3 regions of the Pectobacterium punjabense genome follow, and region 3 is predicted to be linked to each of the others. Evidence: predicted binding sites of a transcription regulator. Region 3 holds the regulator's gene; each other region holds the start of a gene.
The links. The regulator ArgR, encoded in region 3, controls arginine synthesis, uptake and breakdown. The targets are predictions, from matches to a motif close to ANTGAATAAAAATACANT.
Positions count from the first base shown of each region.

Region 1: argC (N-acetyl-gamma-glutamyl-phosphate reductase) is a predicted target of ArgR. The motif match lies at 2,140-2,157, and genes of this name have one in related genera.
Region 2: argA (amino-acid N-acetyltransferase) is a predicted target of ArgR. The motif match lies at 2,245-2,262, and genes of this name have one in related genera.

Region 1 is NZ_CP038498.1:223,714-228,431, forward strand. Features, by position in the region: gene E2566_RS01005 (starvation-sensing protein RspA) at 1-167, shown strand, start outside; gene E2566_RS01010 (GntR family transcriptional regulator) at 174-887, opposite strand; gene argE (acetylornithine deacetylase) at 942-2,093, opposite strand; gene argC (N-acetyl-gamma-glutamyl-phosphate reductase) at 2,296-3,300, shown strand; gene argB (acetylglutamate kinase) at 3,338-4,111, shown strand; gene argH (argininosuccinate lyase) at 4,173-4,718, shown strand, end outside.
Region 2 is NZ_CP038498.1:1,146,922-1,151,639, reverse strand. Features, by position in the region: tRNA gene E2566_RS05200 (tRNA-Met) at 268-344, shown strand; tRNA gene E2566_RS05195 (tRNA-Met) at 393-469, shown strand; tRNA gene E2566_RS05190 (tRNA-Met) at 517-593, shown strand; gene amiC (N-acetylmuramoyl-L-alanine amidase AmiC) at 773-2,017, opposite strand; gene argA (amino-acid N-acetyltransferase) at 2,277-3,620, shown strand; gene E2566_RS05175 (L-talarate/galactarate dehydratase) at 3,684-4,718, opposite strand, start outside.
Region 3 is NZ_CP038498.1:731,232-735,949, forward strand. Features, by position in the region: gene dnaG (DNA primase) at 1-995, opposite strand, end outside; gene rpsU (30S ribosomal protein S21) at 1,148-1,363, opposite strand; gene tsaD (tRNA (adenosine(37)-N6)-threonylcarbamoyltransferase complex transferase subunit TsaD) at 1,591-2,604, shown strand; gene argR (transcriptional regulator ArgR) at 2,673-3,143, opposite strand; gene mdh (malate dehydrogenase) at 3,613-4,551, shown strand.

The DNA of each region.
Region 1 (4,718 bases), 510 kb from region 3:
TCTTCCCGCAGGCGGTGGAACCGGAGAATGGCTATCTGTACCCGATTGAGCGCCCCGGTATTGGCGTTGGGATCGATCTGGACGCGGCGCGGCAGTTCCCTGTCGTCTATCGTCCACATGAATGGACGCAGAGTCGCCTGCCGGATGGCACGATGCATACGCCTTAAGCCGCATTACGGCGACTGGCGAAAGGCCAAATTATCGAGATTTAAGGGGATGACGTAGGTACAGGTGTAGTTGATGTCGATGATATCGCTTGATTCGTACACGCGGCCGCCCTGTAAAATGCCGCGATTCAGAATGTGCATCGCCGCCGTACCTTTCTTGCAACCCAGTAGCTCAGCCTGTGCTTTCGTGACGTTAACTGCCTGATAATGTGTCAGATAGTGTGAAATCGCATAGCCCTTGCTGAGCACATACTGCTGAATAGAACCTTCAATAATCTTCTGACTCATTTCCGGGAAGTCTGCGGCAGGCATTTTAGAGATCTCGATCTGTACTTTGCGGCTATCGACATAACGTAACCGACTGAATTCCCAGATGAACGCATTTTCACCGATCGCAAATACCTGCTGCTCCTCTCGATTCGGTAGCCGTTTATGTAGGCTAAGCAGGCGAGATGAAATCTGAGTAAATTTCTTTTCGGTAATCGAGTTATAAACCAGCGGGTTACTGCGAACACCCTGATTAATAAAGTTACCAGAACCTTGCACCATATTGATCGCGCCGATACTGGCAAGTTTTTCCAGCGCCTGACGAATAGTGAAGCGCGACACGCCGTATTCTTCCGCCAGCTGGCGCTCTGGCGGCAGTTTTTCTGGGAGCGGATCGGTGTGCTGATAGATTTTGCTCAGTAAATCCTGCGCGATGAAATCTTTCTTTTTCATGGGCGGTCTCAAAATGGCCTTGCCAGCGTGGCTGATAAGGCCGCTTGCGTTGGATCAGTGGTGGCAGAAGTGATGAATAACCTGCGAAATCAGTTCCCGCGTCGGTTTGATAAACGCAGTATCAATGTATTCATCTGGCTGGTGCGCCTGCTCGATCGATCCAGGTCCCAGAACCAGCGTCGGACACAACGTCTGAATAAACGGTGCCTCGGTACAGTAGTTCACGATTTCCGTTTTCGTCCCCAGCAGATTCTCCACGACCGATATCAGACGGTGATCCGGCGGGCACTCATAGCCGGGAATCGGCGGATGCAGTTCGCTGACGGTCAACCGACCCGGCCAGCGTTGGCTAACAGGCTCAAGCGCTTCAGACAGCAGTCCATCGAGATCGTTAAGCGTAATACCCGGCAGCGGACGAATATCCATATGCAGTTCACAGCAGCCGCAGATACGGTTAGCGGCATCGCCGCCGTGAATGTGACCAAGGTTCATTGTGGGATAAGGAATGTGGAAAATCGGGTTGTGATAGCGTTCCTGTAGCGTGTTACGCAGTACCAGCAAGTGGGAAATCGCTTCGTGCATCAGCTCAATCGCGTTCACGCCGCGCGAAGGATCGCTGGAGTGGCCGGACTGTCCCTGAATACGGATCGCGTTGGACATGTGGCCTTTGTGCGCCCGCACCGGTTGCAGCGAGGTCGGTTCGCCGATGATGGCGCAGTCTGGGCGAATCTGCGTGGATTCGGAGAAATACTTGGCGCCTGCCATGGTTGTCTCTTCATCGGCAGTTGCCAGCACATAGAGCGGCTTCGTGAGCTTGGTGGGATCGATATCACGCAAGGCATCCAGGATAAAGGCAAAGAACCCTTTCATATCCGCTGTACCCAAGCCGTACAGCTTGTTGTCGTGTTCAGTCAGCGTGAAGGGGTCGCGCGTCCAGCGGCCATCGTCGAACGGGACGGTGTCGGTGTGCCCTGCCAACAATAAGCCACCTTTTCCTTCACCAATCCGCGCCAGCATATTAAATTTATTGAGGGTGCCTGGCACCGGTTGGACTTCCACATGGAAGCCGAGATCGCCGAACCAGCCTGCCAGCAGGTTGATTAAGGTATGATTACTTTGATCGAGCGCGCTGTCGGTGGCGCTGATGGACGGTGTGGCGATCAATGCCCGATATAGCTCAATAAAAGGGGGTAAATTCATCTTCACTGTTGACAGCCTCTGGTTAGGATAGTATCAATATTCATGCATTTATTTTGAATAAAAATACAATAATGCTCGGCGAAAGGAAACCCAAAGGTGCGGCGATGACGATTCGTCACTTTCACTGAGTTTCGCGGGTGAACAGCGTACCGACGCTGGTGAACCCTGTTACCTGTTCCATAGATGAATAAGAAGGTATACGGACCCCATGCTGAATACGCTGATTGTTGGTGCAAGTGGTTATACCGGCGCTGAGCTTGCGCTCTACCTGAACCGTCACCCACAGATGAACATAACCGCTTTGATGGTTTCTGCGCAAAGTGTCGATGCAGGAAAATTGATTTCAGATTTACATCCGCAGCTCAAAGGCATCATTGATGTACCGGTAAAACCGCTGACCGATGTTGAAGAAGCGGCGAAAGGCGTGGATGTCGTTTTTCTGGCGACCGACCATAAAGTCAGCCACGATCTGGCCCCGGTTTTTCTGGCGGCAGGCTGCACTGTTTTTGATTTGTCCGGCGCGTTCCGCGTACAGGATGCCGAATTTTATCGCCGCTATTATGGCTTCGAACATCAGCATCCTGACTGGCTGGCAAAAGCGGTTTACGGGCTGGCCGAATGGCGCGCGGAAAGCGTAAAACAGGCACAGTTGATTGCCGTACCGGGTTGTTATCCAACGGCTGCGCAACTGGCGCTGAAACCGTTGCTGGATGCGCAATTATTGAATCCGGCTCAGTGGCCAGTGATTAATGCCGTCAGCGGCGTGAGTGGAGCAGGACGTAAAGCGTCGATGACCAACAGTTTCTGTGAAGTCAGTCTGCAACCATACGGTATTTTCAACCACCGTCATGAGCCTGAAATTTCAACACACCTCGGCACGCCAGTGATCTTCACGCCGCATTTGGGCAACTTCGCTCGTGGCATTCTGGAAACCATCACTTGTCGCCTGCAACCGGGCGTAACCCAGCAGGATGTCGCCGAAGCTTATCACAACGCTTACCACGATAAGCCGCTGGTTCGCCTGTATGATAAGGGCGTCCCGGCGCTGAAATCCGTTGTCGGCCTGCCGTTCTGCGATATCGGCTTCTCGGTTGACGGTGAGCACCTGATCGTGGTGGCAACCGAAGATAACCTGCTGAAAGGCGCGGCGGCACAGGCTGTGCAATGCATGAACATTCGTTTTGGTTTCCCTGAAACTCAATCGTTAATTTAATCACTATTGGTCCCGACATTTCGAGGCGCGAAGCATAATGAATCCGTTAATTATCAAGTTAGGTGGCGTTTTACTGGATAGCGAAGAAGCGCTGGAGCGTCTGTTTACCGCGCTGGTGGCTTACCGTCAGGAGCATCAGCGTCCGCTGGTGATTGTGCACGGTGGCGGTTGTCTGGTAGATGACCTGATGAAGAAACTGTCGCTACCTGTCGTGAAGAAAAACGGTCTGCGCGTCACGCCTGCCGATCAGATCGACATCATCACTGGTGCGTTGGCGGGCTCCGCTAACAAAACCCTGCTGTCATGGGCAAAGAAGCATGATATCAACGCGGTCGGCTTGTGCCTGGGCGATGGCGGCAGCACGACGGTCACGCAGCTCGATGAGTCTTTGGGCTTTGTGGGTAAAGCGGAAGCGGGATCGCCTGCGCTGCTGAACACGCTGTTGTCTGCGGGCTATCTGCCCGTCGTCAGCTCCATCGGGATTACGGCACAGGGCGACCTGATGAACGTCAACGCCGATCAGGCGGCGACGGCGCTGGCGCAAACGCTGGGTGCGGATTTAATCCTGCTGTCTGACGTGAGCGGTATTCTGGACGGTAAAGGCCAGCGTATTGCCGAAATGACGGCAGAGAAAGCCGAGCAACTGATTGCTCAAGGCATCATCACCGATGGCATGATTGTTAAAGTTAATGCCGCGCTGGATGCCGCGCGTGCGCTAGGGCGTCCGGTTGATATCGCTAGTTGGCGTCATGCTGAGCAACTGCCTGCGCTGTTTAACGGCGTGGCGATTGGTACACGTATTCTGGCGTAAGTCGTTTCTGGGTATGGCATGATGCCATACCAACATGAATTAAATTCTGGGAGTAATCGTTATGGCTTTGTGGGGCGGTCGGTTTAGTCAGGCAGCAGATCAGCGTTTTAAACAATTTAATGACTCACTGCGGTTTGATTACCGTCTGGCGGAACAGGACATCGTTGGCTCGATCGGCTGGTCGAAAGCGCTGGTGACGGTCAATGTGCTCAGCGAGCAGGAACAGCAACAACTGGAACAGGCGCTGAATGCACTGCTGGTTGAGGTACAAGCCGATCCTGAGATGATCCTGCAAAGCGATGCAGAAGACATTCACAGTTGGGTTGAACTGCGCCTGATTGAGAAAGTCGGTGATTTGGGCAAAAAACTGCATACCGGTCGCAGCCGTAACGATCAGGTCGCAACCGACCTGAAGCTGTGGTGCAAGGCACAGATTGCAGAGCTGCTGCTGTCAGTACGCCAACTGCGTCAGGCGCTGGTCACGACGGCAGAAGCCAATCAGGATGCTGTAATGCCGGGTTATACCCACTTGCAGCGTGCACAGCCGGTGACGTTTGCACACTGGTGTCTGGCCTATCATGAAATGCTGGCACGTGATGAAAGCCGT
Region 2 (4,718 bases), 420 kb from region 3:
TTTTGCGCTCGCTTTTTACATCAAAAATTTACCGTCGAACGATAACAAACGCCTATCGAGAAAGGAATGGGATAGCGCATAAATCAATAAGGTAAGGAAAGAGGTTCAGCATACGGCATCGCAAAAAGCTATTTTCTGTAAATCGCCCACCGCGCTCACAAAACGACCCATCAGGCGGTAAATCAATCACCTAATAGACAAATTCAGCGCTTTTTACAGAAATAGGTTGCATCAATGTTCATGGAGAGTATAGTGCGCATCCACGGACGCGGGGTGGAGCAGCCTGGTAGCTCGTCGGGCTCATAACCCGAAGGTCGTCGGTTCAAATCCGGCCCCCGCAACCAATTGATGTGAGTCGTCCATCAAAAATAGTGAAGATAAGTCAGTACGGACGCGGGGTGGAGCAGCCTGGTAGCTCGTCGGGCTCATAACCCGAAGGTCGTCGGTTCGAATCCGGCCCCCGCAACCAATTGATGTGGGTCGTCCATCAAAGCAGTGAAGATTAGTTATGACGGACGCGGGGTGGAGCAGCCTGGTAGCTCGTCGGGCTCATAACCCGAAGGTCGTCGGTTCAAATCCGGCCCCCGCAACCAACTAAGACTACGTCTAATTAAGAACCAAGCGATAAAGCACCTTAACGGGTGCTTTTTTGTTTTATAAGCCAGATTTTTCTACCTATTTTACTTCAGCACACAACGTTCAGAGAAAATGTGTCTGAACCGCGCCGCCAACGCGCGGTTATTACGTAACAGTTACGATCCCACCATACCGACTACCGTTCAGCCTGGCTGGCAAAATAGGCTTTAATTCCTGAAAAAATGGATTCGGCGATCTGCTGCTGAAAATGGCTGGTGCGCAGCTTGCGTTCCTCTTCCAAATTACTGATAAATGCCGTCTCAACCAGAACAGAAGGGATATCCGGGGCTTTAAGTACTGCAAACCCGGCCTGATCGACGCTATTTTTATGCAGACGATTCACCTTGCCCAGTCGAGTCAGGATCTCTTTACCAAACTTCAGGCTGTCGCCAATCGTCACGGTCTGCACCAGATCGAACATGGTGTGATCTAAATAGCGATCGCCACTCATGCTTACCCCACCGATCAAATCCGATTCATTCTGGGTCTCCGCAAGAAATCTGGCAGCAGTGCTGGTTGCCCCTTTCTTCGAGAGTGCAAAAACCGACGAGCCTCTTGCCGATCGATTGGTAAAGGCATCCGCATGAATCGAAATAAACAGATCGGCACGTTGCTTACGCGCTTTTGCCACACGCACACGTAGCGGAATGAACACATCTTCATTGCGCGTCATATACGCTTTCATGTTGGATTCATTATCGATCAACTTGCGCAGGCGACGGGCAATTTGCAACACGATGTCTTTCTCGCGCGTTTTGTTCTTGCCAATCGCGCCGGGATCTTCACCACCGTGACCGGGATCGAGCATAATAATCAGCGGGCGATCCCGCCCCGCTTTCCCGGCTTTCGGCGCTTCTGCTGGCAGCGTGCGCTCCAGTTCGCCTTTGTTATAATCCTCTAACAGCGCCAGCAGCGGATCTTCTTCGTTGTCATAGCGCCCTGCCGCAGGATACAAATCCAATACCAGACGGTGCTTAAATTCGGCCACCGGTCCCAGCGTAAAGACTTTAGCCGTCGCCTGTTGCTTAAGCTCCAGCACCAAACGCACCGTACTTTTATCAAACTGGCCGATGCGTGCCTCTTTAATCAGCGGATCGTTATCCTGCTGAAACTGGCTGGCTATCTCCTTCAGTACGCTGTTTAGATGAACATTCTCGATATCCACCACGATGCGTTCAGGATTACTCAAACTAAACTGTTTATATTTCAGCAGGTGGTTGGATTCTAACGTGACGCGGGTGTAGGCGGAGGAGGGCCAGACGCGTACGGCGATGACCTGTGTGGTCGCAGCCATTCCTACACCGCTTACGCTTAACAGCCAGGTGGCTGCTGCGCTTTGTAATAGACGCCGCCGAGTCAGATGATGATTCGAATGAGACATGCCACTCCGATCTTATTGCTGTGCGCTATCCTGCATTATCGTGGTGCCACAGTGCTGGATATGCCATCAAAAAATGAATAAAGGTAAAAATTGTCAAAAACTTTAACGAATCAGCTCCGCCCTGTCATGCAAAAATCCTATTCATGCCTTATAACAGGCGGATATCATAAATTTGAAGCATTAACCTCGCTTTTTTGATTAATACTTCCTCTTGCGTTTTATGTCATAAAGAATAAAAATACAGAAATTACGAATAAAAATGCAAAGAGGGCTCGCAGTGAAGGAACGGAGTACAGAACTGGTTCAGGGCTTCCGCCATTCAGTTCCCTATATCAATGCCCACCGTGGCAAAACGTTTGTCATCATGTTAGGTGGCGAAGCCATTGAACATGCCAACTTCTCTAGCATCGTAAATGATATCGGGCTGCTACACAGCCTGGGAATCAAGCTGGTGGTGGTTTATGGCGCTCGCCCCCAGATCGATGCCAACCTGACAACGCACCACTACGAGCCTCACTACCATAAAAATACCCGTATCACCGACAGCGCCACGCTGGAGCTGGTCAAACAGGCGGCGGGTATGCTGCAACTGGATATCACCGCTCGGCTGTCGATGAGCCTGAACAACACGCCGCTGCAAGGTGCCCACATTAATGTCGTCAGCGGTAATTTTATTATCGCGCAGCCGCTTGGCGTTGATGACGGCGTGGACTATTGCCACAGCGGCCGCATTCGCCGCATTGATGAAGAAGCCGTTCACCGCCAGTTGAATAGCGGCGCGATTGTGCTGCTCGGGCCGGTTGCGGTTTCCGTCACGGGTGAAAGTTTCAATTTAACCTCAGAAGAGGTCGCGACCCAGTTAGCGATTAAGCTGAAAGCAGAGAAGATGATCGGCTTCTGCTCATCACAGGGTGTCACTAACGAAGAAGGCAGCATCATTTCTGAACTGTTCCCGGACGATGCGCAGCAGCGTATTGATGCACTGGAACAGTCTGGCGATTACCACTCGGGGACGGTCAGATTTCTACGCGGCGCAGTCAAAGCCTGTCGGAGCGGCGTGCGTCGCAGCCACCTGATCAGCTATCAGGACGACGGAGCCCTGTTGCAAGAGCTGTTCTCACGCGATGGCATCGGCACACAGATCGTGATGGAAAGCGCCGAGCAGGTTCGCCGTGCGACCATCAATGACATTGGCGGCATTCTGGAACTGATCCGCCCACTGGAAGAACAAGGCATTCTGGTCAGACGCTCGCGCGAGCAGTTAGAAATGGAGATCGACAAATTCACCGTCGTCGCACGCGATAATCTGACCATCGCCTGCGCTGCACTTTACCCGTTCCCGGAAGAAAGCATCGGTGAAATGGCCTGCGTCGCGGTTCACCCGGACTACCGCAGTTCATCACGTGGCGATATGCTGTTACAACGCGTTGCCACTCAGGCACGTCAGCAGGGCCTGCAAAAGCTGTTCGTACTGACGACACACAGCATTCACTGGTTCCAGGAACGCGGATTCTTGCCCGCCGAAGTAGAAATGCTGCCGAAGAAAAAACAAGCGCTGTACAACTACCAGCGGCGCTCGAAGATTCTGGTGCTGGATCTCTGAACGACTTCATTCGATAACGCTTCTCGTGGCCGACCGTAAAATCGGCCACGATCGTTTATCAATTTATGGCTGCTTGCCAAATTCACAGCTCAGCGTCGTCCACTTCCTTGCCTGCTCACTCAGCGTGAACCCTAGCCCCAGACGATCGGAGACCCACATGCGCCCATCGCGCAACTCTAGCTGCTCGTTGAAGAGTGGATTCAGCCACTCGAAATGTTCCAGCCAGGGTTCAATCGGGTAGGCCGCCGCCAGATGCAAATGCACTTCCATCGCAAAATGCGGTGCCAGCTTACGACCGTGCTTCGCTGCCAAATCCATAATTTTCAGGAAAGGAGAAATCCCACCTACTCGCGGCGCATCCGGCTGCACAAAGTCACTGGCGTTACCGAGAATCAGCTGTTCATGCTCGCGGAAACTGGTCAACATCTCGCCCGTGGCAATCGGCGTATCCAGCGCGGCCGTCAGCGCCGCATGACCTTCCACATCGTAGGCATCCAGCGGCTCCTCAATCCAGACCAGATTAAAGGCCTCCATCTTTCTCCCCATCCGAATCGCCGTTTCGCGATCCCACTGCTGATTGGCATCCACCATCAGCGGGAAATCCTCTCCCAACGCTTCTCGCACTGCCGTGAGACGACGGATATCCTCAGCCGTATTCGGCTGCCCGACCTTCAATTTGATCCCACCGATACCGCTTTCACGGGAGATCACGACATTTTTTAATACCTGATCCAATGGTGTATGCAGGAAACCGCCGGAGGTGTTGTAACACTGCACGGAATCACGGTGTGAGCCGAGCAGCTTAGACAGAGGCAGGCTCGCACGCTTGGCTTTCATGTCCCACAGCGCGATATCGAGCGGAGAAATCGCCTGTACTGCCATTCCGCTGCGGCCAACCGATGCCCCTGCCCACAGCAGTTTGGTATAGATCTTATCGATATCGTTTGGATCTTCGCCCAGCAGATTATCGGCAATCTCTTTCGCATGAGCATAAATGCCCTGTCCACCCGCCCGCTTGGAGTAGCTGAACCCCACCCCTTCAAACCCATCACGACTGCGGATTTCCGCAAAAATAATGGCGACTTCGGTCAGCGGTTT
Region 3 (4,718 bases):
CCATCGTTCAAATAGGGTAGCGCAGTTTCCAGCGCGCGCCATGCCGCTTCGCGTCCGGCACGGTCTCCGTCGTAACAACACACCACCTGGTCTGTAGCACGAAATAGTAACTGAATATGATCGGCGGTCGTGGACGTCCCCAACGAGGCCACCGCATAATCAATACCAAACTGCGCCAGTGCCACCACATCCATATAGCCCTCAACAACCAAGAGTCGCTTGAGATCGGTGTGGCTCTGCTGCGCTTCATACAGGCCGTATAATTGGCGACCTTTATGAAAAATCTCTGTTTCCGGCGAGTTGAGATACTTTGGTGTACCGTCGCCTAATACCCGTCCGCCAAAGGCAATCACTCGACCCCGTTTGTCGCGGATAGGGAACATGACGCGCTCACGGAAACGGTCATACGTTCTGCCCTGATCGTTAGTCACCAGCATGCCGGCATCGTTCAATGTGCTACGGTTGTCATTATTTCGACCAAAGCGTTTTAGAACGTTATCCCAACCGGGCGGTGCGAAGCCAATTGCAAAATGGCTGATGACATCTGCGCTTAAGCCGCGCTGTTGCAGGTACTGTAACGCTGGCGTACCAACCGACTGTGTGAGCGCTTGCTGGTAAAACCCGCTCAGCTGCCCCATCAATTCGTACAGACTTTGCCGTTGGTGTCGCTCTAACTGAGTTGGGCCAGTGCCCGTTTCATAAGGCACTTCGAGGCCGTATTGGGTGGCCAGTTCTTCAATAGTTTCAACGAATTCGAGGCGATCGTAATTCATCAAAAAGTCAATGGCGTTGCCATGTGCGCCACAACCAAAACAGTGATAGAACTGTTTGTCACCATTTACGGTGAATGAGGGGGTTTTTTCGTGATGGAATGGACAACACGCATGGTAGTTTTTGCCCTGCTTTTTCAGTTTGACGCGCGCGTCAATGAGATCGACGATGTCGGTGCGAGCCAGCAGGTCATTAATAAATACGCGTGGGATTCGTCCAGCCATAAGCCCCTGGTGTATACCTTCTGTAACGTGGTTACATCGGATATAGCTTATAAACGACAACAAGCCGCGCTTCCTTTCGGAAAGCACGGCCTTCGTATGCAACTGCTAAGTCTGCGGATTAATCACGCGTAGGAGGGAAGCCCTCCTGAAAATTAATACAGACGAGTGCGGCGTGCGTTTTCTCGAGCCAATTTCTTCGCGTGACGTTTCACTGCAGAAGCTTTAGCGCGCTTACGTTCGGTCGTTGGTTTTTCATAAAACTCACGACGACGAACTTCAGCCAGAACGCCTGCTTTTTCACAGGAACGTTTGAAGCGACGCAGAGCTACGTCGAACGGCTCGTTTTCACGTACTTTAATTACCGGCATGTGCCTCTCACCTCAATAAATTCGGTTTGCCGCTGGCCTTGTGCCAGCCTTTTCAAAATGGTGCGGAATTCTACTGCAAACGTGACGCCTTTGTAAAGCATTGCGGTGATCATAAAACGCGCAACCAAGGCCAGCGCAGAAATCAGGCCGCTTATGGTAGACTATCCACAGTTTGAAGCAAGTGGCATTTAACGCGTGCTTGTATCGTCATCAAGGTAGGAACAGTAATGCGCGTATTGGGTATCGAAACATCCTGTGATGAAACTGGTGTGGCCATTTATGACACAACAACTGGTTTGCTCGCTAATCAATTATACAGCCAGGTCAAGTTGCATGCTGACTACGGTGGCGTAGTGCCTGAGCTTGCCTCACGTGACCACGTGCGTAAAACGGTGCCGTTAATTCAGGCAGCCTTGCGTGAAGCCGGGTTACAGGCCGGTGATATTGATGGCGTGGCTTATACCGCCGGGCCTGGCTTAGTTGGCGCATTATTGGTGGGCGCGACGGTTGGTCGTGCTCTTGCCTTCGCTTGGGGCGTTCCGGCGATTCCTGTGCACCACATGGAAGGGCATTTGCTGGCACCCATGTTGGAAGATAACCCTCCAGCATTTCCCTTCGTCGCGTTGCTGGTTTCTGGCGGTCATACGCAGCTCATCAGCGTGACGGGTATTGGCGAATACCGTTTGCTGGGTGAATCGGTTGACGATGCTGCGGGTGAAGCGTTTGATAAAACCGCCAAATTACTGGGATTGGATTATCCGGGGGGGCCAATGCTGTCGAAAATGGCGCAGGCGGGCGATCCCCATCGCTTTACGTTTCCACGTCCGATGACTGATAGGCCGGGGTTGGATTTTAGCTTCTCTGGGCTAAAAACGTTTGCTGCTAATACGATTCGTAGCAATGGTGATGACGATCAAACGCGTGCCGACATTGCACGTGCGTTTGAAGATGCCGTCGTGGATACGCTGGCCATCAAATGTCGTCGTGCGCTGGATGAAACGGGCTTTAAACGACTGGTCATGGCAGGAGGCGTCAGTGCAAATCGGACGCTGCGCCAGCGTCTAGGTGAGGTGATGGCGAAACGCGGTGGTGAAGTGTTTTATGCGCGTCCCGAGTTTTGCACGGATAACGGCGCGATGATTGCCTATGCGGGCAGCGTTCGCCTAGTTCACGGCGCTAGCCAGACGCTTGGCGTCTCTGTTCGACCACGCTGGCCATTGGCTGAATTACCCGCGGTGTGAGCGTTCGGGCGATAATCACTACGTGTAGCAGGCCTACACGTAGTAAAAAGTGGCACCAGACGAGCGGATTACAGCTCTTGTTCGAATAACACCAGAATTGCTTCGTAAAGTTGTTTGACGCTGAAGCCTCTGGCTGGCGTGGTGAAGATGGTGTCATCACCCGCGATGGTGCCAAGAATACCTTCAGATTTCCCAAGTGAATCTAGCAGGCGGGCGATGAGCTGCGCGGCTCCTGGGCTGGTATGGATCACGATGACAGCGTCGTTGTAGTCCACGTCCAACACCAGGTTCTTTAGCGGGCTGGACGTAGTAGGGACACCGAGCTCGGCTGGAAGACAATACACCATCTCCATTTTTGCATTGCGCGTGCGCACTGCGCCAAATTTCGTTAGCATGCGCGACACTTTGGATTGGTTGATGTTTTCAAATCCTTCATCTTGCAATGCCTGAACAATTTCACTTTGTGAACTGAACTTCTCTTCCTTTAACAGCGCTTTGAACGCTTTAACGAGGTCTTCTTGTTTTGTCGAATTTCGCATTCTGCACCGGATTAATTGTTATGGTTAATCTTTCTATTATGCAGTTGTGTGAATTTTTATGCAATTAAATTGCGTATAATTCCAGTCGATTTCCCCAGATATGCGCTAGTTGCTGTTTTCAAAAAAATTGAGCCTCCCGGTAGTCCGAAAAATGCGTCCTTCGTCACATAAAAGTAAATCAAATGTTATCAGAATGATGTTGTTTGGACGCCATTGATCGGTGTAATGTAGCGCACTGGTTAAACGCACGTGAATGAATACCACGTTATAGCTCAATAACTTATTAACTTTACTTACCTTTCAAACGAATGGCTGTTTTTGATTTATTATTAGAGACATAGCGTATCTTTATCTCTCATGTTATTTGCAGAAAGATAAGTAGACTAATTTTATCTGTATTTTTTACATTCTGTTTATAACCAAATGAATTCACGGCACTTTTTTATTTTACGATAATAAGGAGTTTAGGATGAAAGTTGCAGTTCTCGGAGCAGCAGGTGGTATCGGTCAGGCACTCGCACTCCTCCTCAAAACCCAGCTTCCTTCAGGTTCAGAACTATCCCTTTACGATATTGCTCCGGTAACACCGGGTGTTGCTGTCGATCTGAGCCATATTCCTACAGCAGTGAAGATCAAAGGCTATAGCGGTGAAGACGCTAAACCGGCACTTGCCGGTGCGGATATTGTGCTGATTTCTGCCGGTGTGGCACGCAAACCTGGTATGGATCGTTCCGATCTGTTCAACGTCAACGCAGGTATTGTGCGTAACTTGGTTGAACAAATTGCAGTTACCTGCCCGAAAGCCTGCATCGGTATCATTACTAACCCGGTGAACACGACCGTCGCTATCGCGGCCGAAGTGCTGAAAAAAGCCGGCGTGTATGACAAAAACAAACTGTTCGGTGTAACCACGCTGGATATCATCCGTTCCAACACGTTTGTTGCCGAGTTGAAAGGCAAACAGCCGCAGGATATTAACGTGCCAGTTATCGGCGGACACTCTGGTGTGACGATTCTGCCTCTGCTCTCTCAGGTTCCTGGTATCAGCTTCAGTGAGCAAGAAGTGGCCGATCTGACCAAGCGTATCCAGAATGCGGGCACCGAGGTTGTTGAAGCCAAAGCAGGTGGCGGATCGGCAACGTTGTCTATGGGGCAGGCTGCTGCGCGTTTTGGTTTGTCTCTGGTTCGTGCGCTGCAAGGCGAAAGCGGTGTGGTGGAATGTGCGTATGTTGAGAGTGATGGCAAGCATGCCCGCTTCTTCGCTCAGCCGATTCTGTTAGGTAAAGATGGCGTCGCCGAGCGTAAAGACATTGGCGCATTAAGTGCGTTTGAGCAAAATGCACTGAACAGCATGCTGGATACGCTGAAGCAGGATATTGAGCTAGGCGAGACGTTCATCAAAAATTAATTACCCGTCATACTTCAAGCTGCATGTGCGTTGGCTTTCCTCGCTCGCCCCAGTCACTTACTTATGTAAGCTCCTGGGGACTCTCTGCGTCGCCGCCTTCCTGCAACTCGAATTATTTAGGGTATTATTGAATGTTAATAATACGCAGAATAAAAAGCCGGAGATGT